2 regions of the Pantoea sp. X-Soil-TKNS-1280 genome follow, and region 2 is predicted to be linked to the other one. Evidence: predicted binding sites of a transcription regulator. Region 2 holds the regulator's gene; the other holds the start of a gene.
What was found. The regulator Fur, encoded in region 2, represses iron uptake genes when iron is present. The targets are predictions, from matches to a motif close to ATAATAATGAGAACNACTATCAA.
Positions count from the first base shown of each region.

Region 1: efeU (iron uptake transporter permease EfeU) is a predicted target of Fur. The motif match lies at 2,457-2,479, and genes of this name have one in related genera.

Region 1 is NZ_AP035963.1:336,127-343,763, forward strand. It holds gene efeO (iron uptake system protein EfeO) at 1-801, opposite strand, end outside; gene efeU (iron uptake transporter permease EfeU) at 832-2,424, opposite strand; gene AC6I8X_RS21510 (ABC transporter substrate-binding protein) at 2,777-3,796, opposite strand; gene AC6I8X_RS21515 (TonB-dependent receptor) at 3,810-5,936, opposite strand; gene AC6I8X_RS21520 (ABC transporter substrate-binding protein) at 6,112-7,185, shown strand; gene AC6I8X_RS21525 (substrate-binding domain-containing protein) at 7,151-7,637, shown strand, end outside.
Region 2 is NZ_AP035962.1:1,251,329-1,258,965, reverse strand. It holds gene pgm (phosphoglucomutase (alpha-D-glucose-1,6-bisphosphate-dependent)) at 1-204, opposite strand, end outside; gene seqA (replication initiation negative regulator SeqA) at 230-772, opposite strand; gene ybfF (esterase) at 1,020-1,784, shown strand; gene ybfE (LexA regulated protein) at 1,953-2,228, shown strand; gene fldA (flavodoxin FldA) at 2,351-2,881, shown strand; gene fur (ferric iron uptake transcriptional regulator) at 3,236-3,682, shown strand; gene AC6I8X_RS05830 (hypothetical protein) at 3,741-4,136, opposite strand; gene glnS (glutamine--tRNA ligase) at 4,373-6,040, opposite strand; gene nagE (N-acetylglucosamine-specific PTS transporter subunit IIBC) at 6,192-7,637, opposite strand, start outside.

The DNA.
Region 1 (7,637 bases), on a different replicon from region 2:
GCCGACATTGGCCTGCAGTTCCACCGCAGTTTGCTTCGTTTCTGCAGTGATAGCGCCTTTCTCAAACAGGTCGCGTTCAATCGCATGGAAACCGTGCCAGCCCACTTTCGGATCGAGGTTAGACGCGCGCATATCGATCAGATAGTCGAGGTTGCCCGCATTATCGGTGGCTTTAAAGCCCGGCAACACGAAACCACTGACATCAGATTCGATACGTTCATAGAAGGGACGCGCTTTGGCGTAGTCAGCTTTGGCTTTTTCCAGATCGCCCGCGTCGATATCCGCCTTCAAACGATCGACCGCCACCACCATGGCATCGACCACGCCGCTGACATAAGCGCCATAACCTTTCGCACCTTCGTTAAGTAAGGTCGCCGCGCTACCTGATGGTGCCGCCGCGCTCTTGCCCGTCACGGTGAAGTTAGTCAGCTCCTGCTTCGCGCCGGGGCAATAAATCTGATAAGTGCCACCGTCCAGCGTCAGGGTGAATTTCACCGCTGGCAGGCCCGGTGCCAGGTTTTCTTTTTCACCCAGAATACGGTTGTCGCTCAGCAGCTCCAGCTCAGTCAGTGACGTCGCCGTTTTATTCACGACGGTAAAGGTGACCGGGCCCGCTTTCGCGGTGGTGTGGTCGATATGGCAGGTGCCATCGCCTTCACTGGTCATGGTGATATTGACCTGCGAAACACCGTTTTTCACAGGTGCCTGTGTTGCGGCCTGCGCATCAACCGAAAGCAGCAGAGCCGCGGAAATCCCTGCCGCAATGAGCGCATATTTTTTGGTGAACGGTTTTGTCTTCATCGTGCCTTCCTGTTTGTTTTTCAGGCAATGTCATTGGTGAGTTGAACTGTCCAGCAGTCCCTGTTTGCTGCGTCCTCGGGCGCGAACACCTTTTAGTCGTCTGAACTGACGACTGGCTGAGAAAAAGCAGGTGAAGGCCAGAATGGCAAAAAGCGAAGGTAAAATAACGGCCCAGAAGTGGTAGACATCCTGCGCAGCCACCGCATCACGCAGGCGCTGCTCGATATCCTGTGAAAACGTCGGGCTGATTTGCCAGTCGCAGCCCGCTTCTGCGTTGCGGGCGCGGGCACTAATGGTGCGCGGCGACTGCAGGCCACTGCCGGATAAAGTGATATAGGTTGACGAGTGCGATTCTGCGGTCACCACTACGCCACGCATCATGGTCGCGTCCACGCTGCAATTCACCGTCCATTTCGCCTGATACGGACCGGGATGCTGCGCCGGGCTTAATCCCACCGGAATGCGGTTGCCATAGGCTTCCATCACCTGGTCCAGCGTCAGTGGCGAGCTGGCGTCGGCTGGTTCATAGCTGTAATCCGCCTGCCACTCCTGCTTACCAGAAGTGGTGACTTTGCTTAACTGATCATCAGCCACCGTCAGCGCGGCGACAGGTAGCCCCTCAAGGGTAACGGCAAACTGGGGTTTGCCTGTCGCAGGCTGGCTACTGATATGGCCCACGGTTTGCAGCGAAGCGCGACTCACCAGCGGAATTTCATCAGGGATATCGGCATTCGGTGCCGGATAAACCAGAAACAGCAGCAGAGCGGTGAGCGCCAGGCCTGCTCCGGTCACGGCGGTGAATTGCGCCGCACGTTTGGGTGCCGGTCGCAGGTGGGCTGGCCAATAGATCAATGCCGCAACTGCGACGATGTAAATCAGCCAGCCAGCAAACTCTACCAGTCTGGGATCGGCCGGGATGCCGAGCACGCCAGTGATCAGTGCAGACTGAATCGTACCCGGCGTCACCAGCCAGGTGAGGTCAGCAACGCGCTGCTGCCCCGCATTCAGCCAGCCCGCTTCATGGGCGCTGCGTAAGGCGGAGATAATTAATCCGGCGGCAACCAGAATCAGGAACAGACCCGTAAAACGGAAGAAACGGGACAGATTGATACGAATCCCACCGGCATAAATGCCCCATCCCACCAGGATCGCCACCAGCAAGCCCAGAACCGCGCCAACCGCCGCCCAGATTGCCGATTGCGAGGCAGAAAAGGTTGCCAGTAAGAAGACGCTGGTCTCGAACCCTTCTTTCAGCACCGACAAAAATGCCATGCTTGCCAGCGCCATCGCACTGGAACGGGTGATCGCCTCTGCAGCTTCGGTTTCAAGCCTGCGCTTCAGGTTGTGAGCATGGGAGTTCATCCACATCACCATGCCAGTAACAAAGAACACCGCAACCAGGCCGATAACGGATTCCATCATCTCCTGACGCGCCTGCGGTAAGGCATTCTCAGTCAGGTTCAGTACAAAACCGACGGCAAGGGAGAGAATGACAGCACATACCACGCCCACCCACATGGCAGTCAGTGGTTTGCCATTTTTGCGTAAGAAAGCGGCGATAATACCAACGATTAATGCAGCTTCAAGACCTTCGCGCAATGCGATAATGAACGTCGCCAGCAAGTAGAGTGCTCCAGATAGTCGCTAAAAGCGTAATGATAATAATTATTAGTATCACTACACATGAAAATAATAAATATTCCCCAACAGCGACGCAGTAAAAAAAGGAAAAACACTATTTGATCTCTGGTTCGCCAGATATTATCTGGCAAACCATCGTGACGAACATCACAACATTAAGTTAACCTTAAGGAAGCTCCTGATTAATCAGGAGCTCTTGTTTGGCGGTTTTCTGTATTAAAAATACACACCTGTTAAATTTTGCCAGCTGGTTTACTCACCAGCTGGCAGAGGTTATTTTGCGATTGTAGAGATATGTAAAGGAAACAGATTGATATGACAGGGATTTTATTTATCAGGAGGCTGGCGGCAGCGCCTGCAATATCCGTTCAGCCTCGGCAGCGCTTAGCGGATACTGATAAAACTGGCGATAAAAACGTCGCGTCGCCTCATTGATGTTCAGTGCGGGAAACAGTTCCGGGTGGAGCTTCGCGGCAGCCCACTGAATCTGTAACGCAACCTCTGTGCCATAACGGTCCCACGGGAATACTCCCGCCGGATTCTGCCAGACACGATGGTTCTGCACCGCCTTCACGCTATTGAAAAGGCCCGCGTAATCAGAATCCGCCAGATTGCCCGCACCAGCACCTATGATAATCACGTCCGGGTTCCAGCGAATCACATCCTCCGGTGAAATAGGCTTCATATTGCCATCAATCCCCGCCGCCACATTGCGCCCACCCGCAAGCTTGATCCAGGTATCAATCAGCGTGTTGCGGCCATCCACTTTCAATGGATGGAGCGATTGAATATGCAGCACAGTCGGGCGCTGGCTGTTGCTCAATCCCTGAGTTTTCGCCTGAATGCTGGCGATTTGCTGATCCAGATACTGGTTATAGGCCACAGCTCGTGCCTGCGCCTCAGGCGTGCCAATCACTGCTGCCGTAGTGGTGAGAGAACGCTTCATCGAGTCGAAGTCATCAAACTGCATTTCCAGCACCGGAATGCCCGCCAGGCGATAGGACTGGGCATCCGGATCATTTGCCGGGACAAAGACCGCATCCACATGACGCGCCACCAGCGCTTCACTGGCGAAGGTTTTACCATGCGCCTGTAAAGCCTGGTTCAGTGACGGCTGAACCTTAAACATCCACGGCCGATCTGCCGGATGGTTAACCGTCGCGACAATGCGGTCACCCGCCCCCAGCGTCATCAGCAACGAATGATGGGCAAACCAGGCGTCCGCAATATGGTTGACCGGATGGGTGATTTCCACCCGGTTACCACGATCGTCAGTCACGGTTTGCGCCAGGCCAGTGGCGCTGGCCAGCAATAACGGCAGCGCCAGCGCTAACCGGCAAATCGGTTTCAACATCGGTGTATTCCCGTCAGAAGTTAAGCTGCATGGATACCTGAACCATACGCGGCTCGCCCAGCTGGGCGCTGGCGTAACCCGAACCGCTGTAACCGTTGAGTCCACCCGGTACGATATTGGTCCAGTAGTGGCGATTCGTCAGGTTGGTCACATCCAGGCGGAAGGTGGTGGCGGTGTTGAACAGTTGGGTTTTCCATGCTGTTCCTGCGTCCAGCGTGGTATAACCGCTCACCCAGCCATTGTTCTGGTTATCGGTGCTGCGCCGACCCACATAATGCAGGCCGCCGTGGATATCCGTGCCACTCAGCATCGGCAGATCATAGGCAGCAAACAGGCTGGCGACGTAGCGCGACAAACCAACGATTTGCTTATCCTCGGTCTGTTTGCTGGCGGTTTTTAACAAACGCGGATCCAGCCACGTCATGCCACCGTAAATATGTAAGCGATCAGTGACATCGCCATCAGCCATCAACTCAATACCCCGGTTACGCTGTTCGCCATCGATGGCATAGTCGCCACTGGCATTGGTATAGGCGTAAGGGCGCTTGATCTGAAACACCGCGGCGGTGAGGAGAAGTTTGTTATTAATCGCCAGTTTGCTGCCCATCTCCACCTGACGGCTGCGGTAAGGCGCGAGGATGTTCCCGGCGTTATTCGATCCGGTTGGTGCGGTATCCCCCTGTTGCAGGCTATCCGCGTAACTGACATACAGCGTCAGCGGGTCAACCGGCTTGTACATCAAACTGGCAGAACCGCTAAAGCCACTGTTCGACGATTCGCTGGTACGGCTGCCTGCTTTGTTGTAGTTGGACGAACTGAGCAAACTTTCGCTTCCTGCCAGCAACAGGCTCCATTGGGGTGAAAACGACAGGTTATCGCTCAACAGGAAGGCGTGTTGGGTGGCAGTCGCCGAATGGTAGCGATCGGTGAAATCCGGGTAATCAGGTTCAGCAAAGGCCTGCGGATTATCCAGCGAGGCACTGCCCAACGTTGAAGTCCCCCCCGCTATCGGGTTCATATTTTTCCAGACAAAACCGCGCAGGCCGGTGGAAATCTGGTGATGAATCCAGCCGGTATCCACTTCACCATTCAGATTCGCCATGTAGCTGTTGATGGTAAAACGACTGGCGGTGGCCGAAGACGTGGTGGTGGTGTAATGGCCTTTATTGTCGGTAAAGGTATTAGTGACCGCCGTTGACTCACGATCGGCGATTTGTCGTAACACCCCCACTTCGCCCTGCCAGTTGCCGTCAAAATCGTGCTTGAGATGCACGCCTGCGGTCAGCGTATGGTTGTTATCACCAGCATAGGACTGGCCCAGATGCGCAGTTTTCGGATCAGGCGCGGCGGGGAATGTCAGGCCACTGCCCAGCGCAAATTTACCCGGCAAGCCTTTGTCATAGAAATGGTAATAGCTAAAGTTGGTTTCCAGCACCGTCTTATCGGTAAGGTTAGCATCCAACGCCAGACTCACTAACTGACGACGTTTCTTACTGCCTTTTACGTAACCATTACCTTCATCATCCAGCATATTCAGGCGGTAGCGCAGCCGGTCGTTGTCATCCAGCGGACCGCTAAAATCACCAGACAGCAGATGGCTGAGCCCGGTTCCGCCCCCGACCGTAATGCTATGCTGCGGCGTATCGGTTGGACGCTTGCTGACAAAATTGAATAAGCCAGCCGGGTTGGCAGGGCCATAAAGCGAACCGGCCAGCCCATTCAACACTTCCAGATGATCAAACTGTTCCGCGGCGTAATCGGTGGTTGAGACCACATTCAACCCATCGATCATGCTGTTTTGTACCACGCTGCCCTGCATACCCCGCGTCTGTGGACGCGCGCCATCCCCCTGTACCGAGGGCATATAGCGATAGATATCGGTGATGCTTTTCAGTTGCTGCCGCTTCATCAATTGCGGAGAAACTGTCTCAACCGACCACGGGGTATTACGTATTTCCTGGCTGCCTAAATTACCCAAAGTGGCTTTTTTATCGACAGATGAAGGGGTTTGATTGGGTGCTGCGGTGACGGTTAGAGCAGGTTGCTCTGTGGTGTTTTCTGCCGCACTGGCATTAATCGCTATCAGTACGCTTAAGCTTATTAAACTGATAACCGGGGTGTTACGCGAATTAATTTTCATTTCCTGGCCATTGCTTTACTGAATAAAAAAGATTGATTTATGGTATTGTTTTGTAAGGTTATTATTATCGTTATGTAAATTATTATATATCGTTAATTTTTAAAAGAGCAATCGTATATTTAGTCATGGCACATATCGCTATATAATCCTGTGCATATCGATATCAGGAGCCATTATGAACCGCCCTTTTTCCCGCTTTGCCTTAGCCAGCGTTTTACTGCTTACCTCACTGCACAGCTTTGCCAGCCGGGTGGTCACCGATCAGATCGGTCGCCAGGTCACCATTCCCGACAAGGTGGACCGTGTCGTGGTGCTGCAACATCAAACCCTGAATTTGCTGGTGCAACTGAACGCCACCGACAAAATCGTCGGCATCCTGGCCAACTGGAAGCAACAGTTGGGTGACGGTTACGCCACGCTGGTGCCGGAACTCAATCACAAAGCGATGCTTGGCGATCTTACCCATGTGGATGTGGAAAGCCTGGTGGCGCTCCATCCGCAGGTGGTGTTTGTGACCAACTACGCCCCCAAAGAGATGATCGATAAAATTTCCGCCCTCGGCATTCCGGTGATCGCTATCTCTTTGCGGCATGACGACGCCGGTCAGCAGGGCAAAATCAATCCCTCCATGCAGGATGAAGAACGGGCCTATAATCTGGGAATTAAGGAAGGCATCACGCTCATTGGTGAGGTGGTGAATAAGCAGCAACAGGCGAAAGCGCTGATTAATGCTGCCTTTGCAGGTCGCCAGTTGGTAACCGACCGTTTGCAGTCTGTTCCGGCACAGCAACGCGTGCGTGCCTATATGGCAAACCCGGACCTCACCACTTATGGTTCCGGCAAATATACCGGATTGATGATGGCCCACGCGGGGGCGCTCAATGTAGCTGCATCGACTATCCAGGGCTTTAAACAGGTGAGCATGGAGCAGGTGATTGCCTGGGATCCGCAGGTGATTTTTGTCCAGGATCGCTACCCGCAGGTGGTGGATGAAATTACCCATAACCCGCAGTGGCAAACCATCGATGCGGTGAAAAATCATCGTGTATGGTTAATGCCGGAATATGCCAAAGCCTGGGGCTATCCGATGCCTGAAGCCATTGGGCTGGGAGAGTTGTGGATGGCGAAGAAACTCTATCCGGAAAAATTCCGCGATATTGATATGCAGAAACAGGCTGACCAATGGTATCAACAATTTTACCGGACGCATTATCATGACAACGCCGCTGCACATCCTGGCAGCCGGTAGCCTGAAACCGGTATGGCCAGCTTTAATGGCAGAATTTGGGTTGACTGTCGAGACGGATTTTGGCCCGGCTGGCCTGCTGCGCGAGCGGATTGTGGCGGGGGTTCACTGTGATTTGTTTGCCTCAGCGAATCTCGGCCACGCTGAAGATTTATTCCAGCGCGGACTGGCACTGAAAACTGGCCGCTTTGCGGCCAATGCGCTTTGCCTGACCGTGAAACGTGACCGCGTCACCGAACAGGATGACTGGCTTTCGTTACTGGCACGCCCCGATCTGACGCTCGCCACCTCGACACCGCACAGTGATCCCTCCGGTGACTATACCTGGCAACTGTTCGCCAACATTGAACAACATCATTCTGGATTAGGTCAGCAGATTCAGACTAAAGCCCGCTGCCTGGTCGGCGGAACAGACAGCCTGACCATCCCGCCGGGTGAGCTTGCCGCCAGCTGGC
Region 2 (7,637 bases):
AATCGCCTGAGCAATCGCCAGAATGTGCATTTCGTTGAAGCTCTGACGTCCTGCGCTACCACGATGGCCGGAAGTGCCAAATTTCACCGCATGTTCCGGATTAGCCACATCAGGCTGCAAAACGTAGTACTGAGAGGTTAATTGTGCAACGTTAATCAAATCGCTCTGCTGGGCGGGTTGCCCGGCACGGGGGTGATTGGCCATTGGCGCTTCTCCCTGACGCTTCAGTTTAAATGGTGCCGCAAACTTTCTCTGTCAGCTCCGGTGGGAACTGCATGGCTAACATGATGTGCTCCACCATGCTGCATTTGCGACCAGTATTGGTATTGGTGATCACCCAATACGGCGTGCCGGGCACGTGCTTCGGCTTAGTATGGGTGCCATTTTGCAACAGCGTATGCTCGTCACCCGCGAAATAAACACGGGTACGCCCCTGCAGTGACGCAGTGGCTTCAGCAAAGGCTGCGGGATCAAGACGATAGAGCGTTGACAAGACCAGCATGAAGCGGTTAACCGCCTTTTTTTGCTCCGCATACTCATCGGAAAGTAGCAGTTCACGTACCGCGCGAACGCGATCCTGCGGGCGCGGTTCGCTGCGCACTGGCTGTGATTCTTTTGCTGCAGCCTGAGCCACAGCAGGGGTTGCAGGGGCACTCTGACCGGCAGTGAACTTCAGCATGCGGCGCAAAATTTCGGAGGCGCTTTCGCCAATGTGCTGGGTGTGGCTGGCAATATAACGGTAGAGTTCTTCGTCAACTTCAATCGTTTTCATCTTTTTCCGTACGATTCTGGCAAATGACAGAACCACGCATTTCTGCAAAGGCCTTAGCAAAATCCTGCCGTGCAAAATGTGAGCGGGTTCTAACATGAGGATTATAAAGTTAAATCCCAGGCTGCCGATAGCGCTGGCATCGTTTCAGGGCAAAAGTCAGATAATGCCCTAATACCCACCTGGCTGGCTCCTGGACAGGTGGATCCATGATAACCTAAGCGAAGCTCACAACCGTAAGAACTTTGCCATGATTTTGAATGCCCGTCTGCAAACTGAACAATCTGCCCCCGAAGCTACCCCTATTCTGTTAATTCATGGCCTGTTTGGCAGCCTGGATAACCTCGGTGTACTGGCGCGTGGCCTGCGCGATGCCTGCCCTACCCTGCAGGTTGATGTGCGTAATCACGGCCTCTCCGGCCGCAGCGAAATCATGAACTATTCGGCGATGGCGCAGGATATTGTCGAAACGCTGGATGCCCAGGGCATCGATCGTGTCAGCGTCGTTGGTCATTCGATGGGCGGTAAAATCGCCATGGCGTTAAGCGCCATCGCACCACACCGCATTGAAAAACTGGTGATGATCGATATCGCCCCGGTCGATTATCAGACGCGTCGCCATGATGAAATTTTCGCCGCTATCCGTGCCGTAAGCGCAGCAGGTGTGACACGCCGCAGCGAAGCCGCTGAGGTGATGCGCCCCCTGCTGGATGAAGAAGGCGTGATTCAGTTCATTCTGAAATCGTTCCAGGACGGTGAATGGCGCTTCAATGTGCCGGTGTTGTGGGATAACTACACCACTATCTCCGGCTGGGAAGAGGTACCTGCATGGCCACATCCGGCGCTGTTTATCCGCGGTGGTGATTCACCCTATCTGGATAATCAGCACCGTGATGCGTTGTTGCGCCAGTTCCCCCAGGCACATGCGCATGTCATCAGCGGCGCCGGGCACTGGGTCCATGCCGAAAAACCTGAAGCCGTTTTGCGCGCAGCGCGCCGATTTTTTGTACTGTAAAAGCAAAAGCTTGCCGCGAACCGTTTAAGGTTGGCGTAGTCAGGGGCGCTGGAGTATGATGTCGCGCTAAAAATTTGCCACGGATGATTTTTTCACCGTGGCCGGGCCGATAATGTATAAATCGCGCAGCGCCTTTCCGCCGTTCGCGCCCACTCAGTTTTACAAATCATGGCAAAAGAACAGACTGACCGTACCACGCTCGATCTCTTCGCTGATGAGCGGCGTCCCGGTCGCCCCAAAACCAGTCCGCTGACGCGTGACGAACAGTTGCGGATTAACAAACGCAATCAGCTGAAACGCGATAAAGTGCGAGGATTGCGTCGTGTTGAGCTGAAAATGAGCAGCGAGGCCGTTGATGCACTCAACACCCTGGCTGAGCAACAAAACATCAGCCGCAGCGAATTAATTGAACAAATGCTGCTGGCGCAGCTCAAACTGTCGTAACAGGCGCAGACCGCACGCAGGAACAAAAGTCACGGCTTTACAAGTTCCGCCACTTTGCCCGGTCTGCTATCATTCGCTGTCATCACATATTCAATATCAGGATTTAAGAGGTCACTTAACCCATGGCAATCGTAGGCATTTTCTTCGGCAGCGATACCGGCAACACTGAAAACATTGCAAAAATGATCCAGAAACAACTGGGTAAAGACGTGGCCGAAGTGCATGACATTGCCAAGAGCACTAAAGAAGATCTCGAAGCATTCGATATTCTGTTGCTGGGCATTCCGACCTGGTACTACGGCGAAGCACAGTGTGATTGGGATGATTTCTTCCCGACGCTGGAAGAGATCGACTTCAATGGCAAACTGGTTGCGCTGTTCGGCTGTGGTGACCAGGAAGATTATGCAGAATACTTCTGCGATGCGATGGGCACCATCCGTGACATTATCGAGCCAAATGGTGCGGTGATTGTCGGTCACTGGCCGACCGAGGGTTACCACTTCGAAGCGTCCAAAGGTCTGGCCGATGACAAACACTTCCTTGGTCTGGCTATCGATGAAGATCGTCAGCCGGAACTGACCAACGAACGTGTTGATAAGTGGGTGAAACAGATTTTCGATGAGCTGCAGCTGAAAGACATTATCGAAGCCTGATCCCCTTTCCTACTCAATGTGGGCGCTGGCTCACATTGAGAATCGGAAATTCCTATAAAAATAATAGCCACGTTTTTTTAACTTTTACCTGCAAATCTGTAGAATACCCGTAACGGTCATCCGCTTATTCCTCTGGCATCAGAATGAGGCTGAGTGAAATGGAAACAAAGACCTGTACGATCCCCGCCGGCGTTAGCGACATTTTTCCCTACAGCCATTGGTGATTTCAGGACGTGCCCTTGGTTTTCATTTCACTGCTTGAGTTCTATAATGAGACGCAAATGAGAATGCGCGTGATCGACATTCAAGGCCCTGCGCCGCAAGTGACTAGCAAAGTAACAGGACAATATCCGCATGACTGACAACAACTCCGCATTGAAGAAGGCTGGCCTGAAAGTCACTCTACCCAGACTGAAAATTCTGGAAGTGCTTCAGGAACCCGAGTGCCATCACGTCAGTGCGGAAGATTTGTACAAACGCCTGATCGACATGGGCGAAGAGATTGGTCTGGCAACGGTATATCGCGTTCTTAACCAGTTTGATGACGCGGGTATCGTGACTCGTCATAACTTTGAAGGTGGCAAATCCGTCTTTGAACTGACGCAACAGCATCATCATGACCACTTGATCTGCCTGGATTGTGGCAAAGTGATCGAGTTCAGTGATGAGTCTATTGAGACGCGTCAACGTGAAATCGCAACACGTCACGGTATCAAACTCACCAACCACAGCCTGTACCTGTACGGCCACTGTGCGCTGGGAGACTGCCGCGAAGACGAGACGCTCCACGATAAGCAATAAAATGTGCTATGCAGTATGAAAAAACCGGTGCCTGGCACCGGTTTTTTTATTCCTGAGATTACAGAACCAGCGTTTCCTGCAGGTAACGCCAGCGCGGAATGGAGGTGGTGCAATCCAGCACCGCCAGAGAAATACGACTCTGGTTGTTGCCGTTCATCATCTGCAACTCACGATATTGAATGGTCACTTCCTGGCTTTGCTGTGAAATGATGGCATGTTCGCTGGTCGCGATACGCATCCCTTCCCGCTGACCACGCAACTGGCGGAACAACACCTCCATCGCATTTAAATCCAGCTGTTTACCCTGCGGGGTCACCATTTTGAAATCCGGGTGAAAATGCGAGAGAAACAACTCAATGCTGTCGTCAGTGCCCTCTGACTGATTAAAAATACGTTCTATAAGCTGATGTAAAACCACTACGCTGTGTTTGGCTTCCTGAGCGAGACTCGTCATTTTTTTTCCTTTTTCAACCCGCGGAGCAACGTCTGGGAGCGCATAGCCTACCTGAAATACAGTTTTTCACACTCGCAAATGGATTAATTTTACTAAAGTCAGATTAGTTGCAAATCCCGGTAACAAACGCATTTCACACCCCACAGCATAAAAGGTTGCCAGCCCGAAATTACAGCCAATAAAAAAGGGCGATTGCTCGCCCTTTCATGATGATATGGTGATAACGACAAAAAGGATTAATCGCCGATTTTCGCCCAGGTATCACGTAAACCGACAGTGCGGTTAAACACCAGCTTAGAGGGCTGTGAGTAAACGCTGTCCGCGCAGAAATAACCTTCACGTTCAAACTGATACGGCGCCAGCGCATCGGCGTCACGCAGTCCAGGCTCGACAAAGCCCTGTTTGATTTCCAGTGAATTCGGGTTAATGGTGGTGAGGAAATCCTCAGCCGCTCCCGGATTTGGCACGCTGAACAGACGATCGTAGAGACGGAATTCCGCAGGTAACGCGTGGATCGCGGAAACCCAGTGGATCACACCCTTCACCTTGCGGCCATCAGCCGGATCTTTGCTCAGGGTATCAACGTCACAGCTACAGTAGATGCAGGTGATATTGCCTTCTTCATCTTTCGCCACGCGCTCTGCACGGATCACGTAAGCATTACGCAGACGAACTTCTTTGCCCAGCACCAGACGTTTGTACTGTTTATTGGCTTCTTCACGGAAATCCGCACGATCGATCCACACTTCGCGGCTGAACGGCACATCACGCGTACCCATCTCCGGTTTGTTGGGATGGTTTGGCATGGTGATAATTTCTTCATGACCCGCAGGCAGATTCTCAATCACCACTTTCAGCGGATCGAGGACCGCCATCGCACGCGGTGCGTTCTCGTTGAGATCGTCACGAATGCATGACTCCAGCGACGCCATTTCCACGATGTTGTCCTGCTTGGTTACGCCAATGCGGCGGCAGAACTCACGAATCGAGGCGGCGCTGTAACCACGGCGGCGCAGACCGGAAACGGTCAGCATACGCGGATCATCCCAGCCTTCGACGATCTTCTCGCTCACCAGCTGCGTCAGCTTGCGCTTCGACATCACGGCATATTCCAGATTCAGGCGCGAGAATTCATACTGACGCGGATGAACCGGAATGGAGATGTTGTCCAGCACCCAGTCATACAGACGACGGTTATCCTGGAATTCCAGGGTGCAAAGCGAATGGGTGATACCTTCCAGCGCATCGGAAATGCAGTGGGTGAAATCGTACATCGGATAGATGCACCATTTTTTGCCGGTCTGATGATGTTCAGCAAACTTAATACGGTACAGCACCGGATCGCGCATCACGATAAAGTTGGATGCCATATCGATTTTGGCACGCAGACAGGCCTTACCTTCCTCGAAACCGCCATCGCGCATTTTTTCAAACAGCGCGAGGTTTTCAGCCGGGGTACGATCACGGTATGGGCTGTTTTTGCCCGGCGCAGTCAGGGTGCCACGGTATTCACGGATTTCTTCTGGTGTCAGCTCATCAACATAGGCGAGGCCTTTGTTGATCAGTTCCACTGCGTAGCTGTACAGCTGGTCGAAATAGTCTGAGGAGTAACAAACGTCTCCGCTCCATTCAAAGCCCAGCCATTGCACGTCGCGCTTGATGGATTCAACGAATTCCATATCTTCTTTCACCGGGTTGGTGTCGTCGAAGCGCAGATTGCACTGACCCTGGTAATCTTGTGCGATACCAAAGTTCAGACAGATCGATTTCGCATGGCCAATATGCAGGTAACCATTGGGCTCAGGCGGGAAACGGGTATGCACGCTGTTGTGCTTACCGCTCGCCAAATCTTCGTCGATAATCTGACGAATAAAGTTCGTTGGGCGGGCTTCAGCCTCACTCATCTCAAAATCCTCAAATACAATACGGGTGATTTGTACTACGAAGTAACGGAGTATGATCCACAAAGCGCAGGAGGGAAACAACCGTTTGTTGGCCGTTTTAAAACAAAAAAGGCAGGAATCGCTTCCTGCCTTACGGGTTCATCACAAGGACTTAGCCTTTAACCTCGTACAAACGGGTTTCACCTGCCACGACGGAACCACTCGCCAGCAGATTGAGGCCCGCGAAATCATCGCTGTTGCTGACCACCACCGGACTTATCATCGAACGCGCATGGGCGTTGAGGAAATCCAGATCCATCTCCAGCACCGGCTGTCCCGCCGCAACGGTCGCCCCCTCTTCCACCAGCCGCGTGAAGCCTTTGCCTTCCAGCGCGACGGTATCAAGGCCCATATGCACCACAATCTCGACGCCGTTGTCAGTTTCGAGGCAGAACGCATGGTTGGTGTTGAAGATTTTCACGATAGTACCGGCAATCGGTGCCACCACGGTTTTACCGGTGGGTTTGATCGCCAGACCATCGCCGACCGCTTTGCTGGCGAAGGCTTCGTCCGGCACCGCATCCAGTGCCACCACCTCACCACTGACCGGAGCCAGCAGCGTGGCTACCACGCGTTTTTCGCTGTTCAGCACCGCCTGAGGTTGTGCAGAAGCAGCAGGCTGAGCCGCCGCCACTGAGGCAGTCGCTGCCGCGGCCACCGGGCCTTTGGTCAGCACCGTTTTCATTGCCGTAGCAATGCTTTCAGCCTGAGTACCGACAATGATCTGCACGCTTTGTTTGTTCAGACGAATCACGCCAGAAGCGCCAAGACGTTTCGCCACACTGTCATTAACCTGCGAGGAATCTTTCACGTTCAGACGCAGACGGGTGATACAGGCATCGATATTGGTCAGATTGTCAGAACCACCTACCGCACCGATATAGCGACGGGCAAGGGATTCGGTCTGGCTTTCGTTGCTGCCACTGTGATCAACGTTGACGTCATAGCCATCAGTTTCATCATCAGCAGACAGTTCACGACCCGGCGTCATCAGGTTGAATTTCTGGATGGTGAAGCGGAACACCACGTAGTAGATGACGAAGAACACCAGCCCTTGTGGAATCAGCATCCACCAATGCACCGCCAGCGGGTTACGCGTTGACAGCACCATATCCACCAGCCCGGCGCTGAAGCCGAAACCAGCAATCCAGTGCATGCTGGCCGCGATAAACACCGAGAGACCTGTCAGTACCGCATGGATGACATACAGCACCGGTGCCACGAACATAAAGGAGAATTCCAGCGGTTCGGTGATACCAGTGAAAAAAGCAGCAAAGGCAGCTGCCAGCATGATACCACCGACTTTGGCCCGGTTTTCCGGACGAGCGCAGTGATAAATCGCCAGCGCTGCTCCCGGCAGACCAAACATCATGATCGGGAAGAAGCCAGCCTGGTAACGACCAGTGATACCCGGAATACCGGTACCATTGGCGATGGACTGCGCGCCACCAAGGAATTTAGGAATATCGTTGATACCGGCAACATCGAACCAGAACACCGAGTTCAGCGCGTGATGCAGGCCAACCGGAATCAGCAGACGGTTAAAGAAGGCATAGAC